2 regions of the Exiguobacterium sp. SH3S1 genome follow, and region 1 is predicted to be linked to the other one. Evidence: riboswitches for the same ligand, from Rfam matches in the RefSeq annotation. Region 1 holds a riboswitch; the other holds the start of a gene.
What was found. A riboswitch is a leader RNA that binds a small molecule or an ion and turns the genes downstream of it on or off. The one in region 1 is predicted to bind S-adenosylmethionine.
Positions count from the first base shown of each region.

Region 2: linked by a shared signal. The riboswitch ahead of EVJ26_RS05165 (2,3-diketo-5-methylthiopentyl-1-phosphate enolase) and the one ahead of metK (methionine adenosyltransferase) in region 1 are both predicted to bind S-adenosylmethionine.

Region 1 covers NZ_SJUW01000002.1:154,903-162,765, forward strand. Annotated here, with positions in the region: gene EVJ26_RS03535 (YtxH domain-containing protein) at 1-102, shown strand, start outside; gene metK (methionine adenosyltransferase) at 144-1,352, opposite strand; SAM riboswitch class I at 1,484-1,603, opposite strand; gene pckA (phosphoenolpyruvate carboxykinase (ATP)) at 1,921-3,492, shown strand; gene EVJ26_RS03550 (alpha/beta hydrolase family protein) at 3,522-4,283, opposite strand; gene ytkD (RNA deprotection pyrophosphohydrolase) at 4,264-4,737, opposite strand; gene EVJ26_RS03560 (glucose-6-phosphate isomerase) at 4,836-6,188, opposite strand; gene EVJ26_RS03565 (iron-containing alcohol dehydrogenase) at 6,295-7,458, opposite strand; gene EVJ26_RS03570 (Gfo/Idh/MocA family protein) at 7,527-7,863, opposite strand, start outside.
Region 2 covers NZ_SJUW01000003.1:139,553-147,415, reverse strand. Annotated here, with positions in the region: gene EVJ26_RS05190 (winged helix-turn-helix transcriptional regulator) at 1-33, shown strand, start outside; gene EVJ26_RS05185 (VOC family protein) at 65-445, opposite strand; gene EVJ26_RS05180 (GNAT family N-acetyltransferase) at 525-1,007, shown strand; gene mtnA (S-methyl-5-thioribose-1-phosphate isomerase) at 1,117-2,151, opposite strand; gene mtnK (S-methyl-5-thioribose kinase) at 2,148-3,302, opposite strand; SAM riboswitch class I at 3,384-3,486, opposite strand; SAM riboswitch class I at 3,692-3,794, shown strand; gene EVJ26_RS05165 (2,3-diketo-5-methylthiopentyl-1-phosphate enolase) at 3,866-5,020, shown strand; gene EVJ26_RS05160 (2-hydroxy-3-keto-5-methylthiopentenyl-1-phosphate phosphatase) at 5,017-5,667, shown strand; gene EVJ26_RS05155 (methylthioribulose 1-phosphate dehydratase) at 5,664-6,281, shown strand; gene EVJ26_RS05150 (cupin domain-containing protein) at 6,295-6,828, shown strand; gene EVJ26_RS05145 (TerC family protein) at 6,871-7,701, opposite strand.

The DNA.
Region 1 (7,863 bases):
ACAAAATCAGATTTGCAAGATATTGGTGAGAAAGTCGTCGAGGCGAAAGATACAGCACTCGGCAACGAGAACGCAACAAACGAAAATAAACCACAAGCATAATAAAAAAACGACCTTTCTCGCGAAAGGTCGTTTTTTTATGCTTATGCGAAACGTTTTGCGCCTTCTTCAAGCAATGCCGCTTTGTCCGTCTGCTCCCATGGGAGTTCAACGTCTGTGCGACCAAAGTGTCCGTAAGCTGCTGTCTGTCTGTAGATCGGGCGACGAAGGTCGAGCATCTTAATGATGCCGGCCGGACGAAGGTCGAAGTTCTCACGAATGAGTTCAACGAGTTCAGTCTCGCTCAATTTACCAGTGCCGAACGTGTCCACCGCGATTGAAACCGGGTGTGCGACACCGATCGCGTATGCAAGTTGAACTTCCGCTTTGTCAGCAAGTCCAGCTGCAACGAGGTTTTTCGCCACGTAGCGGGCCGCGTATGCTGCCGAACGGTCAACTTTGGTAGGATCTTTACCTGAGAACGCACCACCGCCGTGGCGAGCATATCCACCGTATGTGTCGACGATGATTTTACGTCCTGTAAGACCTGCATCACCTTGTGGTCCACCGATGACAAAACGGCCAGTCGGGTTGATGAAGTACTTTGTCTCGGCATCGATGAGTTCAGCCGGGATGACTGCTGCGATCACGTGTTCTTTAAGGTCCGCTTGGATTTGCTCGAGCGTGATGTCTTCTGCGTGTTGCGTCGAGATGACGATCGTATCGATACGGACCGGGTTGTTGTCTTGGTCGTATTCAACAGTTACTTGCGTCTTACCGTCTGGACGAAGGTAAGTGAGCGTTCCGTTTTTGCGGACTTCTGCCAAGCGACGTGACAATTTGTGAGCGAGTGAGATTGGGAGCGGCATGAGTTCAGGTGTCTCGTTCGTTGCATAACCGAACATGAGGCCTTGGTCACCGGCACCAATCGCATCGATTTCTTCGTCAGTCATTTGACCTTCACGAGCTTCGAGCGCTTGGTCGACACCGAGTGCGATGTCTGCTGACTGCTCGTCGATTGCTGTGAGTACAGCACAAGTCTCAGCGTCAAAACCATATTTGGCGCGCGTGTAGCCGATCTCACGAACAGTTTCACGTACAACTTTCGGGATATCCACGTAAGTCGATGTCGTGATTTCACCAGCTACGAGCACGAGACCTGTCGTGACAGACGTCTCAGCCGCAACGCGGGCGTTTGGATCTTCAGCCAAAATTGCATCCAAAATCGCATCTGAGATTTGGTCACAAATTTTATCCGGATGTCCTTCAGTGACGGACTCCGAAGTGAAAAGTCGACGGTTCAAGTTTGACATTTCGAAAAACCTCCTATTAATAAGGGTGATGTGTGGACGGTACTCGTTCCCCTTACGCGTTGCTTTGGGACGGTAATGAAAAAAACCTTTCGCCACGTTCAATGGGAAAGGTTGAATCGTTCTTCCTTACCCTCTTATCGTTCGAAGCTGTCGCTTCGCTTCAGGATAGCACCTTTTCCGAAAAAGACTACAGGATCGGACGGTTGCTGGGCTTCGTAGGGCCTTGTTCCCTCCACCGCTCAGAATAAGAGTATCCGTTACGAACACCATCATATAAATGCCATACCGTTCTGTCAAGCGTATCTGCTTAATTTGTAAATTTCTTCGTAATCACGGAAATCATTTATGTTTGTGAAATATCAAACATTTTTTTGACGGTTTCCGTTTTTTCACTCCCCGCTTATACAGAATATGTTAGAATGTCTTTGTAAGAAAGCGCTTACTTTAAAGGGTAAAGAAATGCTTGTTTTCGATTAGTGTGTCACATATAATGAAAATGTCATACTAATTAAACGCGGAAGTATGCGGATTTCATCCACATCTATTTAGGGGAAAGGTGGGATTCAGGATGGCGACTACGCTCCTGAAAATCGAAGAATTAATTAAGGGTGCCGATGTATTACGGAACTTAACGGTTCCAGAACTGGTGGAAGAAGCCATTCGTAACGGTGAAGGCGTACTGACGAAAGACGGGGCTTTATCGGTCAGTACAGGGAAATTCACAGGACGGTCACCGAAAGACAAATTCGTCGTCCAAGATGAAGTCAGCAACTCGTTAGTGGACTGGGGGCCGATCAATCAGCCGATCGCAGAAGAAAAGTTCACCGCTCTTCTCGACAAAGTCCTCACCCATCTCGAGACGAAACAGAAGCTGTATTATCTCGAAGCTTCGGCTGGAGCTGACGAGCACTACACGCTACCTGTACGCGCCATCACCGAGTACGCGTGGCACAGCTTGTTCGCGAAGCAGTTGTTCTTGCGAGAGTGGCCGACGAGAGCTGCGTTTGACCCGTTCACGGTCATTTATGCACCGAGCTACAAGGCCGACCCAACAGTTGACGGGACGAACTCAGAAACATTTATCCTCGTCTCGTTCGCCAAACGTACCATTCTGATCGGGGGAACAGAATACGGCGGCGAAATTAAAAAATCGATTTTCTCGGTCATGAACTTCCTATTACCTGAACAGCACGTCTTGTCGATGCATTGCTCGGCCAACGTCTCGGACGCCGGGGAGACGGCGCTCTTCTTCGGACTATCGGGCACGGGAAAGACGACGCTATCGGCCGATATGGAACGGCATCTCATCGGTGACGATGAGCACGGTTGGTCACCAGACGGCATCTTCAACATCGAAGGCGGTTGCTACGCCAAGACGATCAACTTGTCGCGTGAGAACGAACCTCAAATTTATGACGCCATCCGTTTCGGATCGTTGATCGAAAACGTCATCTTGAACGAAGACCGCTCACCCGACTACAAAAACATCTCGCTCACCGAAAATACGCGAGCAGCTTATCCGATTCAATACATCGATAACGCGATGCTCCCTTCACGGGCCGGTCACCCGAACACGATCGTCTTCTTGACGGCCGATGCTTACGGGGTGCTCCCGCCGATCAGCAAGTTGACGAAAGAGCAGGCGATGTATCACTTCCTATCTGGCTACACATCAAAACTAGCCGGGACGGAGCGCGGCGTGACCGAGCCACAAGCAACGTTCTCGACTTGCTTCGGCTCACCGTTCTTGCCGCTCGCCCCGGAACGATACGCCGACATGCTCGGCAAGTTGATCGAACAGCATAACGTCGACGTCTACCTCGTCAACACGGGTTGGACCGGCGGGGCTTACGGTGAAGGGTCGCGTATGAAGCTCAGCTACACACGGACCATGGTGAACGCCGCGATCAACGGTCAATTGCGTGACGTCGACACTGTGAAGCACGACATCTTCAACGTCGACATCCCAGTCCATATCGACGGCGTCCCACAAGACGTGCTCAACCCACGTGACACTTGGAAAGATACGGCTCATTACGATGTCGAAGCGCGAGCGCTCGCCTTGAAGTTCCAACAAAACTTTAAACGATTCACGAAAGCGAGTGAGAAGGTCATCGCGGCCGGCCCAATCGTCTTCTAACTCAAAATGACTAGTACCCCGCTCGGGTACTAGTCATTTTTTCTTGCAATCGCCAACATCCAATCCATCGCTCGGTCCGTCGTCTTCCATTTTTCCCAGAACGGGAGCTGATGGGCGAACGGCAAGATCCAAAGCTCTGCTTGCGAACCAATCTTGTCGGCGAGGGCGGTCGCATGACGAAGCCGGACTTGCTCGTCGTCCGTCCCATGAATGAGTAGCGTCGGCGCCTGCCAGTCTTTGAAGAGCGGAGACCGTTCGACATACGCCTCATGGACCGCCGCCGGGTCTCCCCCGGTCATCCGGCGCAACATCTTCCGCATCGAACGCTGTTCTTCATACGTCCATTCCAAATTCGTCACACCCGCCCACGACGTGACCGACGTGACGGGACGTTTTGATGCGAGCGACAACGCCATCATGCCGCCCCGGGAAAAGCCGAGGGCGTGGATCGTCTCGTGCGTCCGGCTAACGCGGTCATACAGAGACACGACGTCCTCTAAGTCGGCGCCTCCGAAATCCTCTTTTCCGGTTCCCCCGTGGTTCCCGCGATAGACCGGCGCCACGACATGGAACCCTTTCGCCGCGAATTGCATTAGCCGAGGCAACCGGACGTCGCCGATCCTCCCGGTGCCGCCTCGTAAATAAAACAGCACCTGGCCGTTCGGGCGTTTTGGCGTGATCGTGTAGGCGACGATTTCTTCCCCGTCACTCGTCTCGTACCAACCTCGATGAACGGGGTATCCCGCATAAGGAGGCAGGACGTCGACTCGATCAAACCAACTTTTTGTCATGGAGTACTTTCATCGTTTCGGGCAACACTTTATCTTTCATCATGAAACTGTAGCGGCCGTTACGGAGCAGGTTCGTCGGTAACGTGTCCAACAAGACGGCCCCGTCGGTCTCATCGACGGCCGGATGATCCTCGAACCGTTCGATTTCCGCAAAATAAATATTTTTGATGACGGTGTCACCACGCCCGAGCACCCGGTACTGCCCTAAATAATGGAGCGTCTTGACGACACCTCCCGTCTCCTCGTACACTTCCCGAATCGCCGCGTCGTCCTCGTGTTCTCCGGGTTCGACTTTCCCTCCCGGAAATTCGAGTCCGCGCTGCTTATGCTTCGTGAGCACCCATTTGTCCGCATAGCGGGCGACGACCCAGACGTGAAGCGGCGTATCCGAAAATGGATAGTGCTCGAAGCTCAACTCGACTTTATTGTGATAGTAGTCCGTGAATGTCAACATAGTCCATCCCTTTCTTTCCCGTGTCTACTCTCACTTTACCTTGTCTCACCCTAGTTTCAAACAAAAAAATAGGCCCGCCGAGGCGGACCTACAATAAATCATTGGTTTAAGCGCTTTTCAAGCTCAGCTTTTTGTTCCTCGTAACCTGGTTTTCCAAGCAACGCGAACATGTTCGCTTTATATGCTTCAACACCTGGCTGGTTGAACGGGTTGACTCCGAGAATGTAGCCGCTCATCGCGCACGCCTTCTCGAAGAAGTAGAACAAGTAGCCGAGATGATATGGCGTCATCTCTGGCAATTCGACGACGAGGTTCGGCACGTTTCCGTCCGTGTGGGCGAGGAGCGTTCCTTCTGCCGCCTTGTCGTTGACGAATTGGATCGTCTCACCGGCAAGGAAGTTCAAGCCGTCGAGGTCTTGTGCGTCTTCAGGGACGTTCAACGCGTGACGGACGTTCGTGACACGGATGACCGTCTCGAACAAGTCGCGGCGACCTTCTTGGATGTATTGTCCCATCGAGTGGAGGTCAGTCGAGAAGTCAACTGCCGCCGGGAAGATCCCTTTGTTGTCTTTGCCTTCCGACTCGCCGTAAAGCTGTTTCCACCACTCTGATACATAGTGGAGTGCCGGTTCGTAGTTGACGAGAAGTTCGATTGATTTACCTTTCGCATACATGGCGTTACGGACGACCGCGTACTGGTACGCCTCGTTCTCTGAAAGTTCAGGTGAACTGTAGGCATTTTCCGCGTCACGCGCACCTTCCATGAGGGCATCGATATCGATGCCTGCCGCCGCGATTGGAAGCAAACCGACTGGTGTGAGGACAGAGAACCGTCCACCGACATCGTCCGGAATGACGAACGTCTCGTAACCTTCTGCATCAGCGAGCGTCTTCAAAGCGCCACGGGCACGGTCTGTCGTCGCATAAATGCGCTCGCGTGCGCCGTCTTGGCCGTACTTCTCTTCCATGAACTGCTTGAGGACACGGAAAGCAATTGCCGGCTCTGTCGTCGTTCCCGATTTTGAGATGACGTTGACTGAGACTTCTTTGCCTTCGAGTACTTGAAGCAACTCCGTCATGTACGTTGACGAGATGTTGTGGCCCGCGAAGAAGACTTGCGGGGCGTTACGCTCCTCTTTTGACAACACGTTGAAGAATGAATGTTGCAGCATCTCGATGGCTGCACGAGCGCCGAGATACGACCCACCGATTCCGACGACGACGAGGACGTCTGAGTTGTCGCGGATTCGTTCAGCGGCCGCTTTGATACGTGCGAACTCATCCGTATCAAAATTCGTTGGAAGGTCGACCCAGCCTAGAAAATCGCTGCCGGCACCGCTCCGGTCGTGGATGACCGAATGGAGTGCTTTCACCGTTTCTTGCATTTGATCGACTTCGTGTTCCCCGACGAAAGACAGGGCGTTAGAATAATCGAAACGTACTGTTGACATGGCATTTCCTCCTTTAAATCGCTCATCTAAGAGCCATACATGACCCATCATAAACGGAAACGACGGATTCGTTCAATCATTATTGCAAAATAGGCATCAAATCGCCTTATTTGCTCAGCTCGAGAATCGTAGCCACGTCTTCGCGTTCGAGTGTACGGAAACGTCCGAACGCTCCACGTTTCATCGCTGAATCAAGGATCGCCTCGAACGTCGATTCGTCGATCTCATAGTCGCGGAGCGAACTTGGCGCACCAAGTTGGTCGAAGAAGGCACGGACCGCTGTGATCGTGCGTTTCGCCGTCTCGACGTCGGTCGCACCCGGTTCGACGTCGAATACTTCTGTCCCGAGTCGTGCGAACCGTGCCGCGTTGTCTTCTTCAAGGACGTGCTCCATCCAGCGTGGGAAGAGGATGGCGAGGCCGCCGGCGTGCGGGATGTCATGGACAGCCGAAACGGCGTGCTCGATGTTGTGCGACGCCCAGTCGCCAGAAGCGCCCATCTGCAAGACCCCGTTCAAGGCGATCGTGCCTGCGAACAAGATGATGGCACGTAAGTCGACGTTCTCTAAGTCATCGACGAGCTTCGGTGCCGACTCGATGACCGCTTTCAAGACGCCTTCGGTCATCCGCTCTTGGACCGGAGCGTGGTTCGGGTGGAAGTACTGCTCGAAACAATGGCTCATCATGTCGACGATGCCATAGATCGTTTGGTCTTTCGGCACCGACACAGTATAGCGCGGGTCGAGGATCGAGAACGTCGGATAGACGAGCGGGTGGCCCCAACCATATTTCTCTTGCGTCTCCCAGTTCGTGATGACCGAACCGGAGTTCATCTCAGAACCTGTCGCCGCGAGCGTGAGCACCGTCCCGAACGGTACCGCTTCAGTCGGGATATGGTCACGGAGGACGATGTCCCATGCGTCGCCGTCATACGGGATCGCTGCCGAGATCAATTTCGTGCAATCGATGACTGAACCGCCGCCGACCGCGAGCAAGGCGTCGATGCCTTCTTCGCGCGCTTTCGTGACCGCGCGTCTCACCGTTTCAATCCGCGGGTTCGGTTCGACACCTGAGAAGTCGACGAACTCGATGTCCGCTTTGTTTAATTCAGCAACGACTTCCTCATACGTCCCGTTCTTCTTGATGCTCCCGCCTCCATAGACGAGCATCACTTTCTTCGCGTCAAGCGCTTTGAGCTCCCCTGTGAGCTTCTCGATCTGATGCGTCCCGAAGATCAATTTCGTTGGGTTTTTGTATTCAAAGTTGTGCATAAGTCATCCTCCTTCAAAAATATGTAACACCTACACTATATACCCTGTTTTTCTGGATTGAAAAGTGATTAGCCCTGACTGTATATGCGGTCGATGATTTGATGAAGCAGGACCGCCTGTTCGGCCTGCTCGTATGACGGCTCATGCCGACACGCCTCAAGGAAGGAGCGAATCTGTGTCGCGTACGGGTCTTGTAACGTCAAATGAGCCGGCGTCTTGTCAAACAGAGCGCCATGTTCTTCCGTGTGGATCGTGAGCGGGAACAACGATGCCCCGCCGATTGTCCCTCTCAGTTCCACGTTCATCGTATCCTTCGGCCCGATGTTCGCCATGAAGCTCGCATCTAAAAAGAGAGAGGCCCCGTTCTCGAACGTGATCATCGCCCGGGCCGTGTCTTCAACCGAG
Region 2 (7,863 bases), on a different contig from region 1:
CTCTGCTCTTGGGGCGAAACCCGAGACGAATAAACCCTCGCCAAGTTTTCCGGCGAGGGTTTTGTCATGACGCGAATAGGCTGATGAGGTTCCCGTCCGGATCGACGACGATGGCGTAACGTTGTCCCCAAAACGCGTCCCACGGCTCACGATGAATCACGTATCCTTGTTTGAAGATAGCTTCAAACAGTGTATCGAGCGCTTCACGGCTGTCGCACAGGAAAGCGAGCTCGACCCGATGCCCCGATGCCGGTTTCCATTCCCCATACACCGACTCCGCCACCTCGACTGTGTCAAAGACGAGCCGGACGCCGCCTTCGTCAACTTCAACGTGCGCTTCCCCGTTCATTGATGCTGGAATCGACAGTCCGAGCAGCCGATAGAAGTCGAGCGCTCGCTTCATATCCTCGACGACGATGCCGACCATATCTAGTTTGATTCCCATGTGGTCACCTCACTTCTTGAATTGATGGTACTATCGAAAGTGTAGCACCTATCCATCCTTTTGAAACGAGGAAATCACTATGACATATAAGTTCGCTTTGATGACACAAGCGCAGGCCGAAATGATCGCCTTCAGTTGGCATTACGAAGGAAAGTATGCTTTTTACGATATGGAGGCTGACGAAGACGACTTGGCCGAGTTTTTAGACACCGAACAACGAGGGCAATCGGTATTCGCCATCACGAACGATGGCGAACTGGTCGGTTTTGTTAGCGTGCATCAAACAGACGCCGATACGATTGACCTCGGTTTAGGCATGAAGCCAGGTCTGACCGGAAATGGGACCGGACGAGCGTTCGTCACCTCGATTCTTGATTTCATCGAATCTACGTTCGACCCAAATCGTATCACCTTGTCGGTTGCCACGTTCAACGCGCGGGCGATTCGCGTGTATGAAGCTTGCGGGTTTCGACAAGTGGCTTCGTTTCAACAAGACACGAACGGGAGTACGTTCGACTTCATCGCATTAGAACGCAAAAAGCGCCCTCAGGATAGATTCTGAGGGCTTTTCTGCTGCCCGGTGCCTTTGTCGACCAAGAAGATATGGCCATTTCCCGTCTCATACCAAGACGGTCACACTTCATCGTTCGGGCAAGCACGGAGCTGCTGTTTCACACGTGAATCGTTCCCCCTACATGGTGTGTGATGTCCGTCTCCGTCGGTTCGAACACGCCCGCTTCGGTGATGAGTCCGGTGATCAGTTCAGGCGGTGTGACGTCAAACGCCGGGTTAAAGACGGTGATCCCGACCGGCGCCGTCGGTTGTCCGCCGATATGGGTCACTTCTAGCGCGCTCCGCTCCTCGATTTGAATCACATCGTCCGCCGTTAAATCAAACGTCGAGTGCGGGGCCGCGACGTAAAACGGGATCCCGTAATGTTTAGCCAGGACGGCGAGCTGGAGCGTGCCGATCTTATTGGCGACGTGACCCGTCCGTGTGATGCGGTCAGCGCCGACGATGATGGCGTCGACTCCTTTCGCCTGAATCGTCCAAGCGGCCATATTGTCGGTGATGAGCGTGACGTCGATGTCGGCCCGGTCGAGCTCCCAGACGGTCAGGCGTGCCCCTTGGAGGAGCGGCCGCGTCTCACAAGCGAAGACGTTAAACGCGATACCTCGCTCTTTCCCGACGTAAAACGGCGCGAGCGCAGTCCCGTAACGCGACGTCGCGATCGCCCCGGCGTTACAGATCGTCAAGACGTTCCCCCCTGCCGGCAGCACCGTGAGCGCATGCTCCCCGATGGCCCGATACGTGTCGACGTCTCGCTCGAACAGCGCGATGGCCCGATGTTTGATGTCAGTCGCGATTCTTTCAAAGTCGTCTCCGACGTTGAATCCGAGAAGCGACTCGATCACGTTTTGCAGATTGACCGCCGTCGGACGGGTCGCGATCAATCGACGGCCGACGAGGTCGAGCCGGCGTGTGAAGTCCGGGTCATCCTGGAGGCGGACCGCTTCTTTCGCGAGCACGAATGCGCCGAAATAGGCGATGGCCGGCGCGCCTCGGACTTGTAACGTCTCGATGGCGTGCTCCGCCTGTTCGAGCGTCGCGATCGTCACGTACCGCTCTTCATGGGGCAGTAACGTTTGGTCTAAAATGACGAGCTCGTCCCGGTTCGGGTCGAAGCGAATGTTTTGGACTGTCATACGCGTACCCCCGCTAACAGCGTCACTAATTCATCGATTGTCCGGACATCGTGGCGCTGTTTAATGAGCGTCGTGCCGAGCGTGAGCGCTTCCCGTTTCCGCTCGAGCCGGACCGTTTCCGGTAACGTCTCGAGGTCAGCGACTCCGGCGAGACCGATGGCGCGGCGAATCAGTTCGCATCCGGCATAGCCGATCGTGTCGCTAAAGATGGTTTGAAGTAGCTCATCGACGAATCCGTCCGTGTTGAACGGTTCGACCGCCGTCTCAAACTTCGTCCGGAACGTCTTCTCAAACGTCTCCCATACCGTCAATACGTCCGTGAACCGTTCGAACCGTTTGAGTGGGTCATGGAACGTCGATAGCGTCAAATGGGCGACGATTTGCCCGATGTCAAAGCCGAACGGTCCGTAAAAAGCGAACTCCGGATCGATGACTTTCGTCTCTTGTTGCGTCGCGAAGATACTGCCTGTATGTAAGTCTCCGTGCAAGAGCGCGTCGTGTTTCGTGACGAAACCGACTTTCAGTTTCGTGACCTCCACTTTCAATTTCTGGTCACGCCAAAGCGCTTCGACGTCCTGACGGAGCGCGGTTTCGATGTTGTTCGATTCGGCATCTTTGTACGGATCGGTGAAGATCAGTTTTTCAGTGATGTCGCACAGTTCCGGGTTGTAGTAATCCCGTTCTTTCCGCTTCTTCTCAATCGGGCCGGCCGTATAGTCTGACGTCTCAAACAACGTCTGTCCTAAAAACTCACCGATGTGACGGGCGAGTTCAGGATACGTTTTCCCTTCCAAATAGCCCGTCCGGACGATATCAAAGTCGGACAAGTCCTCTAAAATCGTGTAGGCGAGCGTCCGGTCACTGCCGAGAACGACCGGGACGAAACGCGGGACGACGCTAGCGAATTCGCGCAACGCGAGCTGCTCGATCCACGCCCGTTCAAGTGTGAGCGGCCAACTCTCTCCGACGACTTTCGCATACGGTAGCGCCTGCTTGACGATGAGGCTCGTTTCGCCTTGACGGATGCGGAAGACGAGGTTCAAGTTGCCGTCCCCGATCTCCTCGCAATGCGCGATGCCCCCATCTTCGAGTAACCCTAACGTTCTGACGTGCTCGACGACTGTCTGTTCTGTAAATGGTTGATAAGCCATGTCTGTTTCCCCTTTCGGTATATTCCCCACAAAAAAAGCCCCTTTCTCCGCGAGAAAGAGGCACAGCCGTAACGGTTGTTCCTCTCATCTGTCAGACGTATGTCTGGTGGATGTAGCACCGTGCCTACTGGTCGGTTGCTGCGGCGTCATCGGGCCAATTCCCTCTGCCAACTCGCGATAAGAGTGTCATATTCGATTGTGTGAACTTGTTGTGATGAATGTTACTTACTCGAGCACCAAGTTGTCAACGTCAATTTTCGGACCCGGTGTTGTCTTTTCCCGGGCATATATAGAAACAATGAATTCAACTATTTTTTCTCAAAAAAAGGAATTGACGAACCGGATATTGTGTGACAAAATTCAATTAAATTTCACAACTTCAAAATACATTCTTATCAAGAGCAGACGGAGGGGACAAGCCCGATGATGTCGCAGCAACCGACCCGATTGGGCACGGTGCTAATTCTTGCAGCGTAAGCTGAGAGATAAGAGTTCATTTTTTTATGATGACCTCTTGCCTCGGCATGGGGTCATTTTTTGTTTGACCGGAAGGAGGAACGAACATGAGTATTACTGCCACATATGAAATCAGCCGGACGAACCGCGTCGCGACTGTCGCCGAGAAAATCGCCCTTGAACTGACCGTCGGCACATGGACGGAACTGCCCCACCTAGAGCAAGAACAATTAAAGGCGTATCGGGGCGAGGTCGTCTCAACGACGCACACGGAAACGACGAGTCGCTTCACAATCCGTTATCCGCTCCATAACGTCACGCCCGACTTCTCATCCATCTTGACGACGACGTTCGGGAAATTATCGCTCGATGACTCGGTACGCTTGATCGACTTGACGTTACCCGAAACGCTTGCGTCTGAATTCCCCGGAGCAAAGTTCGGTGTTCAAGGCGTTCGTGAGTTGCTCGACGTCCATGATCGCCCGCTCGTCATGAGCATCTTTAAAGGGATCATCGGCCGTGATTTACGCTTCTTAGAACAGCAACTTCGAGACCAGCTCGCCGGCGGCATCGACATCGTCAAAGATGATGAAATCCTATACGATAATCCGCTCACTCCGTCGCTTGAACGAGCTAAAATCGGGGCGGCCGTCATCCAAGAACAGTTCGAAACGACCGGGAAACGTTCGCTCTATGCCATCACGCTCAGCGGTCCGGTGTTCGGGCTACGTGACCAAGCGCTCCGCTTGATCGAGGCGGGCGCGACGGCACTGTTGTTCAACGTCTATACATACGGGCTCGACACACTCCGCGAACTCGCGAGCGATCCAACAATTAACGTCCCGATTTTGGCGCATCCGGCGTTCGCCGGCGCCTTGACCGGCTCGATCAGCCACTCGCTCTTGCTCGGGAAATTGTTCCGCCTCGCGGGGGCCGACTTGACGCTGTTCCCGTCCCCATACGGTTCACTCGCGACACCGTCCGATGAGGCGTTCGCGATTCGGGATAGCAGTGCTCGGCCGCACTGGGCGAAGCCGATTCTACCGGTCCCGTCGGCCGGCATCCATCCGGGGCTCGTCCCGGACATCATCCGTGATTTCGGCACAGACGTCGTCATCAACGCCGGCGGCGGCATCCACGGTCACCCAGACGGCGCGGCTGCCGGGGCCCGGGCGTTCCGACAAGCGATTGAGCAAGTAGTGGGCGTGGCGAGCCAGACGAACGAGCTCGAGGCCGCGCTAAAGGCGTGGTCAAAACAATGACGATTCACATCTTGTGTGACTTCGACGGGACGATCACGGCCGAGGACAACATCATCGCTTTGATGCGGGCGTTCGCACCGCCCGAATGGCACGCGCTCAAAGACGACGTGCTCGCTCAAGACATCTCGATCCGCTCCGGGGTCGGACAGATGTTCCAGCTGTTGCCGAGCGCTGACGCTTCGGCGTACCGTGACTACTTGCTGGACCGCATCACCTTGCGCCAAGGTTTCTCGACGTTTTTGGCAGAAGTCCGGCAACAAGTTTGGAAGTTCGACGTCGTCAGCGGCGGCATGGACTTTTTCGTGTACCCGATCTTGCAAGACCACGTCGCGCCGGACCACATCTACTGTAACGTCGCCGACTTCTCGGGCGAGACGGTACGCGTCGACTGGCCCTACGCCTGTGACGCGCATTGCACGAATGATTGTGGTTGCTGCAAACCGACAATCGCCCGGACGATCGTCGATCCCGTTGATCGCTTGATCGTCATCGGTGACTCGGTGACCGACTTCGAGATCGCCAAACGGGCCGATTTCGTCTACGCCCGTGGGCAACTCATCACGCTCTGTGAAGCAGAAGGCATCGCCTACGCCCCGTTCGAGACGTTCGACGACATCACCCATCACATGAAGGAGGTGCACGTATGAGCGTGACCGCACGTTGGCTTGAACTCGCCGACATTAAAGACGAACTCGCCGCGCGCGACTGGTTCCCCGGAACGAGTGGCAATTTGGCGATTCGTGTCTCCGACGACCCGCTGACCTTCCTCGTCACGGCGAGCGGACGCGATAAACGAAAACGGACCGCGGACGATTTCGTCCTCGTCGACGCGGCCGGCAGGTTACTTGGCGAACAAACTGGCAAACCGTCCGCTGAGACGTTGCTACACGTCGAGGTGTTCAACAAGACTGCGGCGACGTGTTCACTCCATGTGCACACGGTCGACAACAACGTCATCTCCGAGCTCCATGCCGTGAACGGTGAGGTCGTCTTCACGGGGCAAGAGATCATCAAGGCACTCGGGTATTGGGAAGAGGACGCGGTCGTCCGGGTCCCGATCATCGACAATCATGCCGACATCCCGACGCTCGCGGCCGCCTTCGCGCCTCACGTCCATTCAAGCACCGGTGCCGTCCTCATCCGTAATCACGGCATCACGGTCTGGGGCGAGACGCCGGCTGCGGCGAAACGTTATTTAGAAGCATACGAATTTTTGTTCAGCTACACGTTAAAACTACGCGCCTTAGGCGTCCATTCATAAGGAGGAACTATCTATGGCAACTGTCTATTTCCAACAAACCGAAGAACGTCTCGTCGACCAATCTGAAGTGAACGTATTTTTAGAATCGCGCGGTATTCTGTATGAGCAGTGGGACATCGCTAAACTTCCGGTCGCGCTTCAAGAAAACTACGAACTGACGGACGACGACAAGCAAGCCATCCTCGCAACGTTCCGTGACGAGATTCAAGACGTGTCGGAGCGCCGCGGCTATCAAACGGCCGACGTCATCTCGCTGTCTGACGCGACACCGAACTTGGACGAACTGCTCGTCAACTTCCAAAAGGAACACCATCATACGGACGACGAGGTCCGCTTCATCGTCAGCGGGCACGGCATCTTCGCCATCGACGACGCCGAACGTGGCTACTTCAACATCGAACTCAATCCCGGCGATTTGATTTCGGTCCCGGTGAACACGCGCCACTACTTCACGCTCCAAGACGACCGCCAAGTCGTCGCCGTCCGCATCTTCGTGACGACAGAAGGCTGGGTGCCGATCTACGAGAAGCAAGACGTGACTGCCTAACAAAAAATCCTGCCTTCCGCATACGCGAAAGACAGGATTTTTTTAATGCTTGACCGCTGTCGGTTTGGAAGAGAACCAACCCCAAACAGCAATCCCGACCATGACCGACCAGAAGAACAGTGTCCAACCTAACGAGTGGACAAAACCGTCTGGAAGACCCATGAACGCGAACGGTGTACCGGCAATCAGTTCCTTGAAGCCAGGGTGTTCGAGGACGAGTACCGTCAACTTCACACCGACCCAGCCGACGATGAGGAAGGCGGCCGTCTCAAGTGTCGGACGTTGATGCAGCAGCTTCACGAAGACGCGGGCCGCGAATCGCATCAAGATGACCCCGATGAGTCCACCCGTCAAGACGACGAAGAATTGACCTGAGTCGATTCCACCGATCTCTCCAAGACCGAGCGGCGGCAAGCTGACTGCGAGTGCGACCGCTGCCAAGATCGAGTCGACCGCGAAAGCGATGTCGGCGAACTCGACTTTTACGACCGTCCACCAAAACTCTTTTTTCGTGACCGGCTTCTCGGTAATTGCCGTCTCTTCTTTCGCCTCAGCGGCGAGGTCTTGTCTTGGATCCATCTTGCGCGCCTTGTACGTCATATATAGATGTCGCGCGCTCATCCCGATCAAGTAAAGGGCACCGAGTGCTTGGACTTGCCAGACGTTGATTAAGAACGAGATTAAGAATAATGCGATGAAGCGGAAGACGAACGCTCCTAATAAACCGTAGAATAGCGCTTTCTTCTGTTCTGTCCGCGGCAAGTGCTTGACCATGACGGCCAACACGAGCGCGTTGTCTGCAGATAGTAGCCCTTCAAGACCGACGAGTACGACGATGATCCAGGCGTACTGCAGGATTAACTGCCAATCCATTTAAAAACATCCCCTTTTTTTGTGTGTTCTTTCATATTTAACAGTGATCTATTTTTAAGTTCACAGGAATATTTTATTTCTGTGCGTAAATTAAATCAATCTTCTTTCGTTCAATGTCTGAAGTTTTTTCCGCAGAACAGGTTCAAAGCATGTTCGCGAAGC